DNA from 4 places in the Streptomyces sp. NPDC087310 genome. Region 3 is predicted to be linked to each of the others. Evidence: riboswitches for the same ligand, from Rfam matches in the RefSeq annotation. Region 3 holds a riboswitch; each other region holds the start of a gene.
What was found. Region 3 has a riboswitch for cobalamin ahead of ACIO3P_RS15300 (CbtB-domain containing protein). Riboswitches for the same ligand answer to the same signal wherever they lie in the genome.
Positions count from the first base shown of each region.

Region 1: linked by a shared signal. The riboswitch ahead of ACIO3P_RS33820 (ABC transporter substrate-binding protein) and the one ahead of ACIO3P_RS15300 (CbtB-domain containing protein) in region 3 are both predicted to bind cobalamin.
Region 2: linked by a shared signal. The riboswitch ahead of ACIO3P_RS33180 (ribonucleoside-diphosphate reductase subunit alpha) and the one ahead of ACIO3P_RS15300 (CbtB-domain containing protein) in region 3 are both predicted to bind cobalamin.
Region 4: linked by a shared signal. The riboswitch ahead of ACIO3P_RS36855 (cobalamin biosynthesis protein) and the one ahead of ACIO3P_RS15300 (CbtB-domain containing protein) in region 3 are both predicted to bind cobalamin.

Region 1 covers NZ_JBIUYF010000010.1:161,182-164,379, forward strand. The annotation lists gene ACIO3P_RS33810 (hypothetical protein) at 1-389, shown strand, start outside; gene ACIO3P_RS33815 (response regulator) at 356-1,012, opposite strand; cobalamin riboswitch at 1,091-1,273, shown strand; gene ACIO3P_RS33820 (ABC transporter substrate-binding protein) at 1,342-2,442, shown strand; gene ACIO3P_RS33825 (FecCD family ABC transporter permease) at 2,646-3,198, shown strand, end outside.
Region 2 covers NZ_JBIUYF010000010.1:20,497-23,694, reverse strand. The annotation lists gene ACIO3P_RS33190 (carbon starvation CstA family protein) at 1-583, shown strand, start outside; gene ACIO3P_RS33185 (YbdD/YjiX family protein) at 580-822, shown strand; cobalamin riboswitch at 948-1,090, shown strand; gene ACIO3P_RS33180 (ribonucleoside-diphosphate reductase subunit alpha) at 1,235-3,198, shown strand, end outside.
Region 3 covers NZ_JBIUYF010000004.1:46,963-50,160, forward strand. The annotation lists gene ACIO3P_RS15285 (TIGR03086 family metal-binding protein) at 1-469, shown strand, start outside; gene ACIO3P_RS15290 (GlsB/YeaQ/YmgE family stress response membrane protein) at 553-816, shown strand; gene ACIO3P_RS15295 (histidine phosphatase family protein) at 864-1,526, opposite strand; cobalamin riboswitch at 1,548-1,704, shown strand; gene ACIO3P_RS15300 (CbtB-domain containing protein) at 1,742-1,981, shown strand; gene ACIO3P_RS15305 (CbtA family protein) at 2,028-2,852, shown strand; gene ACIO3P_RS15310 (NAD(P)H-binding protein) at 2,842-3,198, opposite strand, start outside.
Region 4 covers NZ_JBIUYF010000013.1:63,693-66,890, forward strand. The annotation lists gene ACIO3P_RS36845 (anion permease) at 1-583, shown strand, start outside; gene ACIO3P_RS36850 (hypothetical protein) at 596-859, shown strand; cobalamin riboswitch at 996-1,134, shown strand; gene ACIO3P_RS36855 (cobalamin biosynthesis protein) at 1,171-2,178, shown strand; gene ACIO3P_RS36860 (cobyric acid synthase) at 2,175-3,198, shown strand, end outside.

The DNA of each region.
Region 1 (3,198 bases), on a different contig from region 3:
CCGTACGGGGGGCCTCGGCCCCGGTGGACCGGCGGCTGCGCCGCGCGCTCACCGAGCCGGTGCTCGCCGCGCTCGCGACCGCCGAGCGCAGCGCCCGCGCCACGGTCGTGCGCGGCGGCGGCCTGGTGCGGGTGAGCGTCGTGACGGACAGTCCGCTGACGGCGCTGACGGAGATCCCGGAGACGGCCGAGCACGGGGTGCGGGTCCGTACCGTACGCAGCGAGGGGCTGCTGCTGGTGGAGGCGTCCTGCACCCTCGACGCCCCGGCCGGGAGCACGGCCCCGGCGGACGGCGCGGACGCTGGCATGGCGGCCGGCGCGGAGGGCGCGCTCGCCGCTGTCCCGGCCGGCCGGGGTCACAGCTCGTCCAGCGACGTCAGCCCGTCCTGAATGGCCCGCGCGACCAGGTTCGCCTTGGTGGTCGCGGGCCGGCCCGCGTTGGCGTACTTGATCCGTACCCGCTCCAGATAGGTGTTCACCGTACGGACCGAGAGCCCCAGGCTCGCCCCGACCATCGCCTTGGACTCCGACTGGAACCACTCCAGCAGCACCTCCACCTCGCGCGGGGTCAGCGCGGGCCGCCCCTTGCGCGCGTCGCTGCCGAACGCCCCGGCCAGCGCGGGCGGGGTGTACGGGCGGCAGTCGGCCGCCGCGAGGGTCGCCGCCATGAGGTGGCGTTCCCCCTCGGCCTTGGTGAGGTAGGTGAACGCACCCAGGTCCAGGCAGGTCAGGGCGGTCTCCTGGCTGTCCTGCATGGTGTAGACGATGACCTGCCGCTCCTGTGCGACGAGTTGCCGCAGCTCGGGGTAGGCGGGCACCCCGTGGGCGAGCTGGAGGTCGAGCACCACCACATCCGCGTCCCGGCCGGGACCGCTCGTCGCCACCGACAGATCGGGCCCCTTGGCGGTCACCGCGATCGGCCGCTCCGACGCCGCGTACCAGGACTCGATGCCCGCGAGGACCACGGGATGGTCGTCGATCAGGGCGACGCTCACGGGCGCGGTTTCCGGCATGCCCCATTGTCCGCAGCCCCGGAGCGCCGCCGGGCGGAAAGCGCCGGAAAGTGCCGCAGTGGGGCGGAAAACCGCCTGTGATAGCTTGCCGAGGCCAGTCGAACCCATGTACGTGGGTCAGGGAATCCGGTGCGAATCCGGAGCTGACGCGCAGCGGTGAGGGCGACGGGCGGGGCATCGGCCACTGGACGGCAGTCCGGGAAGGCGCTTCCGTCCGGATGACCCCGAGTCCGAAGACCTGCTGGCGGGCCTCCGTCCGCGTCCCGTGGCGGGGGAGCACCGTACGACCGGGCTCCGCGCATGGGCCCTCGACGCAGAGGAACGACTCCGTGCCGATCGCACGCCTTGTCCGCCGTACCGCTCTTGTCCTCGCCGCCGGCACCTTGCTGCTGACCGGCTGCGGCGGAGGGGGAACGACCACCGCTCAGGACGGCGCCTCCGGGGCGGGGACCGACTCAGGGTCCGGTTCCGGTTCCGACTCCGGTTCCGGCAAGGCCGCCGGTTATCCCCGTACCGTCACCAACTGCGGTCAGAAGGTACGGATCGACGCGCCGCCCGAGCACGCCGTCTCGCTCAACCAGGGCACCACGGAGATCCTGCTCTCCCTCGGCCTCGGCGACCGGATGGCCGGCACCGCCACCTGGACCGACCCGCTGCCGAAGAGCCTGGAGAAGGAGAACGCCAAGGTCGAGCGGCTGGCCGACAACAACCCCTCCTTCGAGAAGGTCCTGGACGCCGAGCCCGACTTCGTCGCCTCCTCCTTCGAGTCCACCCTGGGCAAGGGCGGCGTGGCCACACGCGCGCAGTTCGAGAAGCTGGGCGTGCCGACGTACGTCTCCCCGTCCGACTGCGCCAAGGACAACAGCGGCGACACCGACGGATCGCGCGCGACACCGCTGACGATGGAGGACATCTACGGCGAGATCCGCGATCTGGCCACGGTGTTCGACGTCGAGGACCGTGGCGACCGGCTCATCGCCGAGCTGAAGGGCCGGATGAGCGAGGCGGTCGCCGGGATCGACGCCAAGAAGGCGAAGGACACCACCTTCCTCTACTGGTTCGCCAACTCCGAGGCCCCCTACATGGGCGGCTGCTGCGGCGCGCCCGGCATCATCACGAACGCCGTCGGCGCGAAGAACGTCTTCGACTCCACCCATGACGAGTGGCCCCAGATCAACTGGGAGACGGTCGCCGACCGCGACCCCGCCTTCCTCGTCATCGGCGATCTCTCGCGCAGGTCGGAGACGGCCGAGACGGCGGCGAAGAAGATCGAGTTCTTGGAGACCAACCAGGTCACCAAGAACATGGACGCGGTGAAGCACCAGCGGTACGTCCGGCTCAGCGGCCAGGCGATGAATCCGAGCATCCGCACCGTGGAGGGCGTCGAGCGGGTGGCGGCGGCGCTGCGCGCGTACGCGCCCGCCGCGTGACGACCACGGAGCGGCCCACGCCCCCCGAGCAGGCCACCGCCCCCGAGCAGGCCACCGCCCCCGAGCAGGCCACGACCACGGAGCAGGCGTCGCGTACGTCGCCCGCGCCGGAGAGCGCCCCGTCCCCCGCGGCCCCGTCTCCCGCGGCCCCGTCCCCCGCCGGCCGGTTCCGCCGGGTCCGGGCGGCGGCCTGGGCCCGCCCCGTGGGCTGGGCCTGCGCCCTCGCCCTGCTCGCGCTCTCCGTCGCCGTGGCGATCACCATCGGGCCCGCGGACATCCGCGTCGGCGACGTCTGGTCGGTCGTCGCCGCGCATCTCGGCTGGGGCGAGTCGCACCTCACCCCGATCCGCGACGGCATCGTCTGGAACCTGCGGCTGCCGCGCACCCTGCTCGCCGCCGTGTGCGGCGCCGGGCTCGCGGTGTGCGGCGCGATCATGCAGTCCCTGCTGCGCAACCCGCTCGCCGACCCCTTCGTCCTCGGCGTCTCCTCGGGGGCGTCCACCGGCGCTGTCCTGGTGGTCGTGCTCGGGGCCGGGGGAGGGGCGCTGTCCATCTCGGGCGGGGCGTTCCTCGGCGCGCTGTGCTCGTTCGCGATGGTGCTGGTGCTCAGTCACACGCTCGGCGGGACGACGGACCGGGTGGTGCTCTCCGGGGTCGCCGCGATGCAGCTCTTCTCGGCCCTCACCTCCTTCGTCGTGATGACGGCCGCCGACGCGGAGACCACCCGCGGGGTGCTGTTCTGGCTGCTCGGCTCGC
Region 2 (3,198 bases), on a different contig from region 3:
CTTCCTCTGGGTCGGCGTCCATGACCCGCTGGGCGGCATCAACCAGCTCTTCCCGCTCTTCGGCATCGCCAACCAGCTCCTGGCGGCCGTGGCGCTCGCCGTCTGCACCACGCTGCTGGTCAAGTCCGGCCGTCTGAAGTGGGCCTGGGTGACAGCCGTGCCGCTGGCCTGGGACGCGGCCGTCACCCTCACCGCGAGCTGGCAGAAGATCTTCTCGGGCGACCCGAGGGTGGGCTTCTTCACCCAGCGCGACGTGTACCAGTCGGCCATCGACCGGGGCGAGGTGCTGGCCCCGGCCAAGACCATGGACGACATGCACACCGTCGTCACCAACTCCACGGTGGACGGGGTGCTCTCGGCCCTCTTCGCGGTCCTCATCCTCGTGGTCATCGCGGACGCGGGACGGGTCTGCTTCAAGGCGATCCGCGACCCGGAGTCCGTCCGGCTGGTGGAGGCCCCGTACACCGAGTCCAGGATCGTCGCCCCGGCCGGCATGATCCCCACCAAGGAGGAGAAGGCGGAGCTGGCCGCCGCCGAGGCCACGGCGCGGGAGAGCGTCCCGGCGGGGACGGGCCCGGCATGACCTGGCTCCGGAGCCAGGCCCGGAGTCGGAGTGGGAGCCGGGTGGAGCGGGTACGGCAGGTGGCCCGGCGGGTCCGCTGGTACGTGCGGGAGTTCACCGGCGAATCGGCGTACGAGCGTTACGTGGCCCACGCCACCGCCGGTGACCCGGCCGGCCAGGTCATGACCCGCCGCGCCTTCGAACGCAGCCGCACGGACGCCCGTGAGGCCGACCCGCGCGAGGGATTCCGCTGCTGCTGAGCGGTTGTTGAGCGGTTGCTGAACGCTCACGGAGTGCTCGCGGAGTGCTCGCCGGGCGCTCGCCGGGCCGCCGCTGATCTCGTACCGCGGCGACGTACGACACAACATCTGGGGGGTGGCGCACCGCGCGCCCCCCAGATGTATGCTCGACCTCGCTGTCGACGCAGGGGAATCCGGTGTAAATCCGGAACTGTCCCGCAACGGTGTGCTGTGGCGCGCTTTGTCGCGCCCTCCAGTCCGAACACCTGCCGACAGTGCGTCCGGCTCGACCGAACCGGACGCCCAGACGTCCGGGCCTCGCGGTTGGGCCGGTGGACGCGGCGCGGTGTGCCGCCCTGCGAGGGCGGGGTACGTCCGTGCGCGCGGACCCGTGCCTCCTCGTGGCCCAGAGCCGAGCGAGGGAGAGAACCACGTGACCATCGCGCCAGCGGATCCGGTTTCAGTTGTCTCGGAAGCACAGTCCGAGGCACAGTCCGAGCACGGGGCGGCGACCGCCGCCGGGCAGGCCGACGCCCCCGGCACCGCGCTGCTGCGGACCCTGACCGAGCTGACCGCCGATCTGCCCGACGCCGACCCGGGCAGGATCGCCGCCGCCGCGCTGCGTGGCCGCAACGCCCGTTCGGACGAGGCCGAGCTGCGCGAGCTGGCCACGGAGGCGGCGGCCGGGCAGATCTCGGAGGACCCGGCCTACTCCCGTCTCGCCGCCCGGCTGCTCACCCGTACGATCGCCGACGAGGCGGCCTCCCAGGGCGCCGTGTCGTTCTCCGCGTCCATCGCCGTCGGGCAGCGCGAGGGCCTGATCGCGGACCGTACGGCCGCCTTCGTGACGCGCCACGCCGACCGGCTCGACGCGCTGATCGACCAGGACGCCGACGACCGCTTCGGCTACTTCGGGCTGCGTACGCTCTACAGCCGCTATCTGCTCCGGCATCCGCTCACCCGTCAGGTGATCGAGACGCCCCAGTACTTCATGCTGCGGGTCGCCGCCGGGCTCGCCGAGGACGAGAGCGCGCACGCGCTGGACGAGGTCGCCGCGCTCTACCGGCTGATGAGCCGGCTGGACTACCTCCCCTCCTCCCCCACGCTCTTCAACTCCGGCACCCGCCACCCGCAGATGTCGTCCTGCTACCTGCTGGACTCGCCGCTGGACGAGCTGGACTCGATCTACGACCGCTACCACCAGGTGGCGCGGCTCTCGAAGCACGCGGGCGGGATCGGGCTCTCGTACTCCCGTATCCGTTCGCGCGGTTCACTGATCCGGGGGACGAACGGCCACTCCAACGGCATCGTCCCGTTCCTGCGGACCCTCGACTCCTCCGTCGCGGCCGTCAACCAGGGCGGCCGGCGCAAGGGCGCCGCCTGCGTCTACCTGGAGACCTGGCACGCGGACCTGGAGGAGTTCCTCGAACTGCGGGACAACACGGGCGAGGACGCGCGCCGTACGCACAACCTCAACCTCGCGCACTGGATCCCCGACGAGTTCATGCGCCGGGTCGAGTCGGACGGCGTGTGGTCGCTCTTCTCGCCGGTGGACGTGCCGGAGCTGGTCGACCTGTGGGGCGACGCGTTCGACACCGCGTACCGCAAGGCGGAGGCCGACGGTCTCGCACGTAAAACGATCAAGGCCCGTGAGCTGTACGGCCGGATGATGCGCACCCTCGCGCAGACCGGCAACGGCTGGATGACCTTCAAGGACGCGTCGAACCGTACGGCGAACCAGACCGCCGAGCCCGGCCACACCGTCCACTCCTCCAACCTCTGCACGGAGATCCTGGAGGTCACGGACGACGGCGAGACGGCCGTCTGCAACCTCGGCTCGGTCAACCTGGGCGCGTTCGTGGACGCGGCCACCGGCGAGATCGACTGGGAGCGGCTGGACGAGACCGTCGTCACGGCCGTGACCTTCCTCGACCGGGTCGTGGACATCAACTTCTACCCGACCGAGCAGGCGGGCCGTTCCAACGCCAAGTGGCGCCCGGTGGGCCTGGGCGCGATGGGGCTCCAGGACGTCTTCTTCAAGAAGCGGCTGCCCTTCGACTCCCCCGAGGCCGCCGCGCTCTCCACCCGGATCGCCGAGCGGATCATGCTCGCGGCGTACGAGGCGTCCTGCGCCCTCGCCGAGCGCAACGGCCCGCTCCCCGCCTGGTCGAAGACGCGCGCGGCGCGCGGGGTGCTCCACCCCGACCACTACGACGTGGAGCTGAACTGGCCGGAGCGCTGGGCGGCGCTGCGCGCCCGGGTGGCGAAGTCCGGCATGCGCAACTCGCTCCTCCTCGCCATCGCGCCGACGGCGACCATCGCGTCCATCGCGGGTGTGTACGAGTGCATCGAGCCGCAGGTTTCGAACCTGTTCAAGCGCGAGACGCTCTCCGGGGA
Region 3 (3,198 bases):
GTACGACGTGCACGCCCTCGCGGACCATCTCTTCCAGGTCGTCGTGAACTTCCAGGCGCTCGCCGCGAAGCGGGACGCCGACTTCGGCGCCGCCCCCGAGCATCTCGCGGGGGAGTGGCGTGAGCGGTTCGCCGCGGAGACGGCGCGGCTCGTCGACGCCTGGGACGCGCCGGGTGCCGAGGAGGGCACGTCGGGGGCGATGGGGCTGCCGGCCAGGACGGTCGGCTCGATGGTGCTCGGGGATCTGACGGTGCACGCGTGGGACCTGGCGCGGGCGACGGGGCAGCCGTACGAGCCGGACGCCTCGCTCGTCGGGGTGCTCGTCGCGGAGTTCGGGGCGCTGGCGCCGATGGCCCGGAAGATGGGGGTGTTCGGGGAGCCGGTGGCGGTGGCGGAGGACGCCGCCGCGTTCGACGTACTGCTGGCGCTGACCGGACGCGACCCCCACTGGACGTCGCCGCGCGGCTGAGGGTTCGGCGTCCGTAAGGCGGGCACACGGTCGACGAGCACGACTTTCGCACTTTCGGCAGTAATGGGCGAAGAGGAGGGGACATGGAGATTTCCGGCATTTTCGTCGCCATCGTCGTCGGCATCGTTATCGGTGTGCTCGGACGGCTCGTGGTGCCCGGGCGCCAGCGCATCGGGGTGTTGTGGACCATCGCCGTGGGTATCGTCGCGGCGCTGGTCGGTACGTTCGTCGCGGCGGCGTTCGGCGTCGCGGACACCAGGGGCTTCGACTGGATCGAGCTGGTCATCCAGGTCGGCCTGGCGGCCGTGGGTGTGGCCGCGCTGGACCGCGCCAAGGGCCGCGGCTGACCCTCGGATCCGCTGAGCCTCGGATCTGATCCCCAGGTCCGCTGGCCTCAGATCTCCTCTCCGGCCTCCTCGCCGGCGAGCGGACGGCCGCCGAGCAGGTTCCAGCGGCCGTCCCGCCCGGTGAGTTCGGTGGCGGTCAGCGGCCGTACGTCGAACCGCCAGAACGCACCGGCGGGCGCGCCGAGGGCGTGGACGGCGGCGGCGCGCACGATGTCCGGTTCGGTCACGGCGACCACCCGGGGCGTGCCGGGGTCCAGCGCGTCGAGCCACCGGCCGACACGGGCGTACAGCGCGAGCAGGGACTCCCCGCCGTGCGGCGCGGCGGCCGGGTCGGTGAGCCAGGTGCTCACCGACCGCGGTTCCTCGGCGGCGACCTCGTCGAGGGTCCTGCCCTGCCAGCGGCCCATGGCCCACGGCGCCAGGTCGGTCAGCGGCCGGGCGTCCAGGCCGAGCAGGCCGGCGGTCGTACGGCAGCGGGGCGAGGGCGAGACGTACACGGCGGACGTTCGGGCGCCGCGGAGGAAGTCCTCCCGTACGGCTTGGGTCTGACGCACCCCGGCGGCGTCCACCGCGCTCCCCGGCCCGGGGTCGGGCGGGCCGGGCGCCTCCGGTTGCGCGGGTTGCTCAGGTTGCTCGGGTTCCTCGCCGAAGCGGGCCGCGCGCAGGGCCGGTCCCATGGCGGGTGAGATGAGCAGGACGCGGATCGTCATGACAAGGCCCCCTTGGCCCGTCTGCCGGTTCGCGGTACCTTCACGTCGATATCCACGACGGCGAGACGGAAGTCCGGTGAGATTCCGGCACGGTCGCGCCACTGTATGCCGGGTGCCGGCCGCGTCACACGCGGCGGGGGTCCGGTGAGTCAGACCCGAAGGCCGTCGTTCGAGCTCCATGCAACGGGACGCGAGTTCCCCAAGGAGGATGTGCCATGGCTCAGTCCATTGCGCCCACGACCACGGCCGTTTCGCCCACCTCGTCCACCGCCGCCGTTCCGGCTCCGCTTCCACTGCGCGCCGTTCTGCCGTGGGCGGTCTTCGTCGGCACCCTGATGCTGGTGCTGCTCTACTTCGTCGGCGCCGAGCAGGGCGCGACGTCGGTGATCTCCGGTGCCGGTGTGCACGAGTGGGTGCACGACGGCCGTCATCTCCTCGGCTTCCCCTGCCACTGACCTGACGGCGAACCACGGAGCACGGAGATAACGGAGATATACGCGCATGCATGCCTCCACCGTCAGAAACCTCCTGGTCCGCGGCATGGTCGCGGGCGTGCTGGCAGGGCTTCTCGCCTTCACGCTGGCCTATTTCGCGGGTGAGCCGTCCGTACGGGACTCCATCGCGCAGGAGGAGGCCCGGTCGGCCCCGGCGCATCAGCACGGCGGGGCGGGGGACTCCGCCGCGGCCGAGGAGGAAGAGGAGGAACTGGTCAGCAGGCCGGTCCAGTCGACGTTCGGGCTCGCCACCGGCGTGCTGGTGTACGGGGTGGCCCTGGGCGGTATCGCCTCGCTGGTCTTCGCCGTGAGCCTGGGCAGGATCGGCCGGTTCGGTCCGCGGGCGACCGCCGCCCTGGTCGCGGGGGCCGCCTTCACCACCGTCTATCTGGTGCCGTTCCTGAAGTATCCGGCGGCGCCGCCCGCCGTCGGCAGCCCGGACACCATCGGGAAACGCACCACGCTGTTCTTCCTGATGATCCTGCTCAGTGTGTTGCTGGCGGTCGCCGCCGTCATCGCGGGCAGACGGCTGGCGCCGCGGCTCGGCAACTGGAACGCGTCGCTCGTCGCGGGCGGCGGTTACGTGGCCGTCCTGGCGTTGGCGTGTCTGGTGCTGCCCGCCAACACCGACGCCGTTCCCGCGTCGTTCCCCGCCGCGCTGCTGTGGGAGTTCCGGCTCGCGTCGCTCGGTGTGCAGGCGCTGCTGTGGACGGCCTTCGGGCTGATCTTCGGGGGGCTGGCCGAGAAGGCGCTCCGGGCGCGGACGGATCCCGCTTCGGCTTCCGCTTCGGCGCCGGCCACCATGGGGGCCGTGGGGGAGGTCAGTCGCTGACGCCCACCACGTGGCGGACCGTCTCGGGCGCCGCCATGAAGTCCAGCATGGCGCGGGCGACGTCCGCGCGGGCGATGTGGTTGCCGGGCGGGCCCGCGTCGACGGCGTGCCGGTAGATGCCTCTGCCCGCGCCGTTCGTCAGCCGGGGCGGCCGTACGGACGTCCAGTCCAGGTCGCTGTCGGCCAGGGTCCGTTCCATCAGCTCCAGGTCGGTGTACACCTCCCTGAGGACCGCCCACATCATGGGCGTGATCACCCGGTGCGCGAGCCAGGTCTGAGCCGCGCCCGTACGGTTCAGCGGCGCCGCGCTCACCACGACGAGGCGCCGCACCCCGGCCGCGGTCAT
Region 4 (3,198 bases), on a different contig from region 3:
CGGCGGCTGGCGCATCATCCGCACCATGGGCACCGGCCTCACCGACCTCCAGCCGCAGCAGGGCTTCGCCGCCCAGACCAGCGCCGCGACGGTCATCCTGGCCTCCTCGCACCTGGGCTTCTCGCTCTCCACCACGCAGTCCTGCTCCGGCGCCGTGATGGGCGCCGGGCTCGGCCGCAAGGGCGGAGTGGTGCGCTGGTCCACCGCCACCCGGATGTTCGTCGCCTGGGGGCTGACGCTGCCGGCCGCCGGTCTGGTCGCCGCGGGCGCCGAGTTCCTGACCGGCCAGGGCACCTGGGGCATCGCCGTCGTCGCGGTCCTGCTGGTCGCGGGCTCCGCCGGGATCTGGCTCGCCTCGCGCCGCCGTCCGGTCGACCACACCAACGTCACCGCCGGGACCGGCGCCGACCCCGACACCGGCCTCGCCGCCGAGCCGGCCGGAGTGGTGACCACCGCCATCGCGGCCGTCACCCCGCCTCCCCCGGCGGGCGCCCCCGGCCAGGACCTCTCGACCACCATCCCGGCCCCCGCGGCCACCACCCCGGGCCAGACCGGCGAGCCGGCCCGCCCCGCCACGGTGTAAGGAAGCGACCGTATGAACATCGACTGGGCAGCACTCGGCTCCGTCTTCGGCGTCAGCCTCGTGGCGACCGTCGCCCTCGTGGGCCTCTTCACCCTCGGCATCGTGGGCCTCGCCAAGCGGGGTTCCACGGCCCCCCAGGGCCCGGCCGGCACATCGGCCGCCGCCTCCACCCCCGCCACCGGCTCCGCGCCGCTCGCGGCCCGCGCCGGCGCCTACGTGTGCTTCGCACTCTGCGTCGGGGCCGTCGCGTACGGGATCAGCCTCATCGTGGCCTGAGCCCACGAGCGGCCCTCATAGGAGCCCCGCATCGGCCGACCGGTCCGATGTGGGGCTCCGCACGATGTGGGGCTCCGCACACTGTCCCGCCGCAGGTCAAGGATGAGTTGACGGGTGTTGCACGGCGTGGTGGACTTCCGGGGCCATTGACGACGGCAGTAGAGGAAGCCGGTGCGAATCCGGCGCGGTCCCGCCACTGTCACTGTGAGCCCATTGCCGGTCGCGGCACTGGCCTCCAGGAGCCAGGAACTCTCGCCGTCGCACTACGTACGTCGAACCGGGGCGCGGACCCTGAGTGAGGACACTTCGCCATGCCTGGCTGCGGTTCCGCCGCGCGCGGCGGCTCAGCCGCCCTTGCCGCCGAGCGGGTCTTCGCGTACGGCGCCACCCTCGGCCTCCTGGCCGACCGGCTGTTCGGCGATCCGCGCCGGGGACATCCGGTGGCCGCCTTCGGCCGGGCCGCCGGGGCCGTCGAGCGCGCGCTGTGGCGCGACCACCGCGGCTGGGGCGCGCTGCACACCGCGCTCTGCGCCGGAGGCGCCGCCGGGGCCGCGGCACTGGCCGCCGCCACGGTACGCCGCGCCCCCGCCGCCTCCGTGGCGCTGACCGCCGCCGCCACCTGGTCCGTGGTCGGGGGCACCTCGCTGGGCCGCGAGGCACGGGCCGTCGGCGCGGCGCTCGCCGCCGGGGACCTCGAAGCCGCCCGGCAGCGTCTGCCGCATCTGTGCGGGCGCGATCCGTACTCCCTGGACGAGGCGCAGATCGCGCGCGCCGTCGTGGAGTCCGTCGCCGAGAACACCTCCGACGCCGTCGTGGGCGCGCTGGTGTGGGGCGCGGTCGCCGGGGCGCCGGGGCTCGTCGGGTTCCGCGCGGTGAACACGCTGGACGCGATGGTGGGCCACAAGAGCGACCGTTACCGCCGGTTCGGCTGGGCGTCGGCCCGCCTCGACGATGTCGTGGGGTGGCCGGGGGCCCGGCTGACCGCCGCGCTGGCCGTCGCCGCCGGGGCGGACAGACGCGGCGCGCTGCGGGCCGTACGGCAGGACGCGCACCGCCATCCGAGCCCCAACGCGGGCCCGGTGGAGGCGTCGTTCGCCGGGGCGCTCGGCGTACGCCTGGGCGGGACGCTCGCGTACGGCGGGCGGGTGGAGCACCGGCCCGTCCTGAACGCCACGGGGCGCCCGGTCGGGGTCCCGGACATCGAGCGCGCCGTGCGGCTGGCCCGCCGGGTCAACGTGCTCGCTCTCGCGGCCTGTGTCACGGGCCGACTCGGGTACGGCGCGGTGCGCGCGGCCCGCACCACCAGGAGGCGTGGATGAGCCGGAACAGCGGCGGCACCGGGCTCGGCGGAGGGCTGCTGATCGCCGGCACGACCTCCGACGCGGGCAAGAGCGTCGTCACGGCGGGGATCTGCCGCTGGCTGGCGCGCCGGGGCGTGAAGGTGGCGCCGTTCAAGGGCCAGAACATGTCGCTGAACTCGTTCGTGACGCGCGAGGGCGCGGAGATCGGGCGCGCCCAGGCGATGCAGGCGCAGGCCGCGCGCGTGGAGCCGACCGCGCTGATGAACCCCGTGCTGCTGAAGCCGGGCAGCGACCGCAGCAGCCAGGTGGTGCTGATGGGCAAGCCCGTCGGGGAGTTGAGCGCCCGGGGATTCTTCGGGGGGTCCGGGGGGTCGTCCCCCGGGAAGGCGCTGCACGGGGGGCGGCAGGAGGCGCTGCTCGGGCCCGTGCTGGCGTGCCTGGAGGAGCTGCGGTCCACGTACGACGCCGTGATCTGCGAGGGCGCGGGCAGCCCGGCCGAGATCAATCTGCGCCGTACCGACATCGTGAACATGGGGATCGCGCGGGCCGCGCGGCTCCCGGTGGTCGTGGTCGGGGACATCGACCGGGGCGGGGTCTTCGCGTCCTTCTTCGGGACGACCGCGCTGCTGAGCCCCGAGGACCAGGCGCTGATCGCCGGGTATCTCGTCAACAAGTTCCGGGGCGATGTCTCGCTGCTGGAGCCGGGGCTCGACATGCTGCGCGGGCTGACCGGGCGGGCGACGCTCGGTGTGCTGCCCTTCCGGCACGGTCTGGGGATCGACGAGGAGGACGGGCTGCGGGTCTCGCTGCGCGGCGCGGTGCGCGAGTCGGTGGTGGCTCCCCCGTACGGCGCCGACGTGCTGCGGATCGCGGTCTGCGCCGTACCGCTGATGTCGAACTTCACCGATGTGGACGCGCTGGCTGCGGAGCCCGGGGTCGTGGTGCGGTTCGTGGACCGTCCCGAGGAGCTGGCCGACGCCGACCTGGTGATCGTGCCGGGCACGCGCGGCACGGTGCGGGCGCTCGCGTGGCTGCGGG